One region of the Psychrobacillus sp. FSL K6-2836 genome, then DNA from elsewhere that is predicted to be linked to it. Evidence: riboswitches for the same ligand, from Rfam matches in the RefSeq annotation. Region 1 holds a riboswitch; the other holds the start of a gene.

Region 1 (2,478 bases):
GTTCCCACTGGAGTCGCTGCTCTGCGCTCCAATCAACAATGTTCACTTTACAAAAACTGATATTGGAAACAGTATCAACTAAATAATCGAGGATTATATATAATACGTCAGGATGAAATTAACGCTAGTAATAAGGAAAGCCCTATCATCTAAGCGATATGCTATGCCCAATCACCTAGTGGAGTAATACTCATTACATTTGTAGTGGAATGTGGCGACTCCAGCGAGATAAGCGAGAAAGTCGAGACCCCGCTGGTAGCATAGCGAACGAGGAGGCTCGGCCTCGCCAGCGGAAAGCGTCCACATGTAACGGAAATCAGCAGTATCAATATATAGATCTTGTTCTTTAAAATGACTGGATATCTGAGTTCAAGGTAAAAAGTTCTATATTTTCCTCTAAAAAAAGTTGTTCCTCCTATTGGAGAAACAACTTTTTGTTAATTTGTATTAGGTTTCATATATGAATTAGTTACCTTATCAAGCAATGGCTTCATTCGTTTGAATAATACAATCATCACAATTGTTACTATTATACCTTTAATCAAATTAAAAGGTAGTACACCGAAAATGATAGTATTAAACAAGGCGGAACCTGTTTCCATTGGGAAATTTAAGAAATAAGTGTACATTGGTAAAAACACATAATAGTTTAATACACTCATACCAATCGCCATAGATACTGTTCCTGCTCCCAATCCGACCATAATACCTTTTGACGTAGTAACTTTACGGTAAATCAGATATACAGGTGTTAAAAATAAGATGCTAGTTACAAAGTTAGCCATATGACCAACAGGCACTCCAGTTGGACTTCCTGCAAATAGCCAATCTAACACATTTTTTAGAAATGCGACTAGAATTCCTGCTACTGGTCCCATCGTGATTGCAGCAATTAATGCTGGAATATCACTAAAGTCCACCTTTAAATAAGCCGGTAAAACCGGTAATGGAAATGCAAGTAGCATTAAAACAAAAGAAATACTACTAAGCATTGCGACTGCAATAAGCATCCGCGTTTTGCCTTTTAACATAAAATCCTCTCTCCTTTTGCGATTCACTCCACAAGAAGAAAGGTTCAGCACGTTTGCATACTTAAAGAATCCCTTGAACTATTAGAGTTCAAGGGAGAAACAAGGTACACTTAAATAAGCATATCCGTATAAGCATACGAAAAACGACTGTACCTTCACCTTCTCCCATCCAGACTATACTGTCGGCTTTGGAATTTAACCAAATCAACCTGTTAAGGTTCGCGGGCTGAAGAAATAAATTTCTAATACCGCCGGTCGGGAATTGCACCCTGCCCCGAAGATGAATCAATATTTTGTTGTCCTTCAAGAATTATCTTGAATTAATAACATTTTATCAAATAAAGTCAATATATGCAACAGACCTGTTTGTAATTAGGAAATAACCTAATATGTTTTATTTCAAAACAATCAATCATTTTCTATTAGGTTGATAAGTATTTCAAAACAAAAAATGCCAAGCTCAATTTAATTTAATAAGCATTGGCATTTTTCGTTATTTAATTGGTTTGCATAGTAAAACCATTCGGCCCGATTGGAACTGGAAGTGGGCTCGTCAAATCGATTCCATTCCAATTTTCTTGTACAACATTCTCTAATTGAATGGATTGATTAAAGCTTGCAGCTGTTAAGGAAAAAGCTTCTATAAATCGAGATGCCTCACTCGCATCTAGTGATTCCAAGTTTAAAGGTTCATCGAAACGCACAACAAATCCTTTATCCTCTTGTACTGTATACGTAACATCATTCGGTATTACAGAGGTATAAATGTCGTTTTCAGGATTTTTCATACCTATCAAAGCTTCTTTTAGTGTAGCGAATGTTTTATTAAAATTTGGAGTTAAATATGTCTCTTTGTTAAAAGCGTTATATGCAAAATAATTTACCTTTTGCTCTGTCCCTTTTAGCGCAACAGGTTCATCTAAAGTTCCAACCTGATCCCATTCAATAGGTGAGCCATCTTCATTTACTCGTAATAATGAATTAAAATCAGTAAAAATTTCATTGATAGAAGAGAAATATGGTCTCGCTGTTCCAGGGGCAGTATCGTAACCATGATCTGTCGGCAAATAATGCTTTAACATTTTACCCTCTGCCAAAAAGTAGCCTTTATAAGGATGATATTCTTGGAATCCAAGGGAAGTTTCATCAATCCCAAACGCATATCTACCATATAGCTCCAGGCTATTTGGTGTATTGCTTGGAAAATCATTTTCTATTTGTTCCTTAGGAATTACAATCGTGATTGGTACGGAAAGAGCATTTTCTAACAGAGAAAAATGAAATACTGTTCCTCCATTTAAATCATTCTCGTAAACTGAAGTATTTTGACTATCAAAAGGAACTAATTCAAATGTCTCTGCTACTTTTCCAGACATAAACGTCATATCGTTAGACTTTTCCTCTTCTACTGCGTCCATAGAGGCTTCTTCAGTTATTTCCATTGTTC
Region 2 (2,478 bases), 190 kb from region 1:
AAGGGCTTATTAAAGTATGACTTCTCTCGCATCCGATCAATTTTGGGTGCGTTTTTTAATGTCTAGCTACAGCGCCTAGCCCCTCGAGTCGCTTCAGACTTGCGAATAAAGGCAAAGATCGCCTTTATTGCAATTCTTCCAGCGCTTGTCTGGGCTGGCATAGGCGCTTGCGCTTTTCAAAATTGAATAATTATCCTTCGGGGTCGGGTGAAAGTCCCAATCGACAGTAAGAGAGTAATCTTAGAGCCTGTGAGCCGTAAAACGCATGATTTGGTGTAAATCCAAAGCCGACAGTTACAGTCTGGATGGGAGAAGGAATAGTCGCCTATTGAATAGGTTTTTTAGTTTTGCTAAAAAACGTAAAATAAGGGCTTATTGAGTATGACTTCTCTCGCATCCGATCAATTTTGGGTGCGTTTTTTAATGTCTAGCTACAGCGCCTAGCCCCTCGAGTCGCTTCAGACTTGCTAATAAAGGCAAAGATCGCCTTTATTGCAATTCTTCCAGCGCTTGTCTGGGCTGGCATAGGCGCATACTCTTTTCAAAATTGAATAATTATCCTTCGGGGTCGGGTGAAAGTCCCAATCGACAGTAAGAGAGTAATCTTAGAGCCTGTGAGCCGTAAAACGCATGATTTGGTGTAAATCCAAAGCCGACAGTTACAGTCTGGATGGGAGAAGGAGTAGTTCAATGCTTTTTGAGAGATAATGGCAAAAGGTTTATTTGAATCTACCTAATTTTTCTCCGACACCTTTGTGTACGGAGTTTTTTGTTTATCCCGGATTAACGGGCAAGTAAGACTTCTACTTCAAGACTTGGCTCAAGCAACAAAACTTATGGTAGATAACTGCAAGTAAAAGCCCGAATGGTTCGGGCCAACAGGACGTTGGTCACTCAGGCATTGCCGCACGACGCGGTGTTATTCGCCTGAGTTCAATTTTTCAATCAGTGGATGAAGAAAACCCCACTTATTGAAGTTTCACTTTTTATAAGGTTTATGATTTTCGCCTTAAAATAGTAAAAGGAGGAAGCAATGTTTACAGGAATTATTGAAGAGCTAGGTACAGTAAAGAACGTTCAAAAAAGTGGGAGCAGTATGCAACTTGTTATCCGTGCAGAACGAATTTTAGAAGACATCAAATTAGGCGATAGCATCGCAGTGAATGGTGTTTGTTTAACAGTAATCGAGTTCTCACAATCTGAGTTTACAGTAGATGTTATGCCAGAAACGTTTGATGCGACTACAACCAATTTATTAAACAGTGGTTCAGCTGTAAACTTAGAAAGAGCAATGGCAGCAAATGGTCGTTTTGGTGGTCATTTCGTTTCAGGACATGTTGACGGAGTCGGTACAATTTTGAAGAAGCGTCCTACTGCAAATGCAGTTTATATCGATATTAAAGTGCCTGAAGAATTAAGTCACTTTTGTATACCAAAGGGTTCCATAACGATTGATGGCACAAGTCTAACAATTTTTGAAATAAGTAAATCGATGATAACCGTGTCCCTGATTCCCCATACAAATAAAGAAACCGTGCTAGGAATGAAAAAAGAGCGTGAACTAGTCAATATTGAATCTGACATGCTAGGAAAGTATATGCATCAATATATCACAAATAAAAAGGAATCAACGATCACACAAGATTTTTTAAAGCAAAACGGTTTTTAAGGAGATAATATTATGCTAAATACTATTGAAGAAGCAATTACGGATTTAAAACAAGGAAAGCTCATTATTTTAGTAGATGATGAAAACCGCGAAAACGAAGGCGATTTCCTTTGCTTAGCAGAATTTGCAACACCAGAAAATATTAATTTCATGGCCAAGTATGGTCGAGGGTTGATTTGTATGCCAATTCATGAGGAAATCGCGGAGGAATTGCAATTACATCCGATGGTTTCTAACAACACAGATTTTCATCAAACTGCATTCACTGTGTCGATTGATCATGAAAGCACATCTACAGGTATTAGTGCCTTCGATCGTTCAGAAACAATGTTACAAGTCATTAATCCAAAAGCAACTGCAATTCAATTTAAGCGACCTGGACATGTATTTCCACTAATAGCAAAGACTGGTGGAGTATTAGAAAGACGTGGGCATACAGAAGCTGCAGTGGATTTCGGAACACTTTGTGCTTCAGCAAAAGCAGGTGTAATTTGTGAAATTATGAAAGATGATGGATCAATGGCACGCTTACCGGATTTACTGGAATTTGCCCAACAATTCCAGCTGAAAATTGTAACAATTGAAGAATTATCAAGTTATTTGATAAATATTAAAGCTAGCTAAGGAGAGAATATAATGGTAAAAACAATAGAAGCAAATTTAATCGGAACAGATTTGAAAATAGGTATTGTCGTAGGGCGTTTTAATGATTTTATAAATGCAAAGCTTGTTGATGGCGCAATAGATGGATTGAAACGTCACGGAGTAAAGGAAGAAAACATAGAAGTCGCATGGGTTCCAGGTGTATT

What was found. A riboswitch is a leader RNA that binds a small molecule or an ion and turns the genes downstream of it on or off. The one in region 1 is predicted to bind FMN.
Region 2: it holds a riboswitch for FMN, as region 1 does, so the genes downstream of both, ribE (riboflavin synthase) here and MKY37_RS01760 (ECF transporter S component) in region 1, are expected to answer to the same signal.

What each region holds. Positions count from the first base shown of each region.
Region 1 is NZ_JBBOOM010000001.1:344,359-346,836, forward strand. It holds gene MKY37_RS01760 (ECF transporter S component) at 438-1,031, opposite strand; FMN riboswitch at 1,185-1,317, opposite strand; gene MKY37_RS01765 (hypothetical protein) at 1,529-2,478, opposite strand, start outside.
Region 2 is NZ_JBBOOM010000001.1:530,293-532,770, reverse strand. It holds FMN riboswitch at 190-321, shown strand; FMN riboswitch at 555-686, shown strand; gene ribE (riboflavin synthase) at 1,034-1,669, shown strand; partial or broken gene ribB (3,4-dihydroxy-2-butanone-4-phosphate synthase) at 1,682-2,269, shown strand; gene ribH (6,7-dimethyl-8-ribityllumazine synthase) at 2,306-2,478, shown strand, end outside.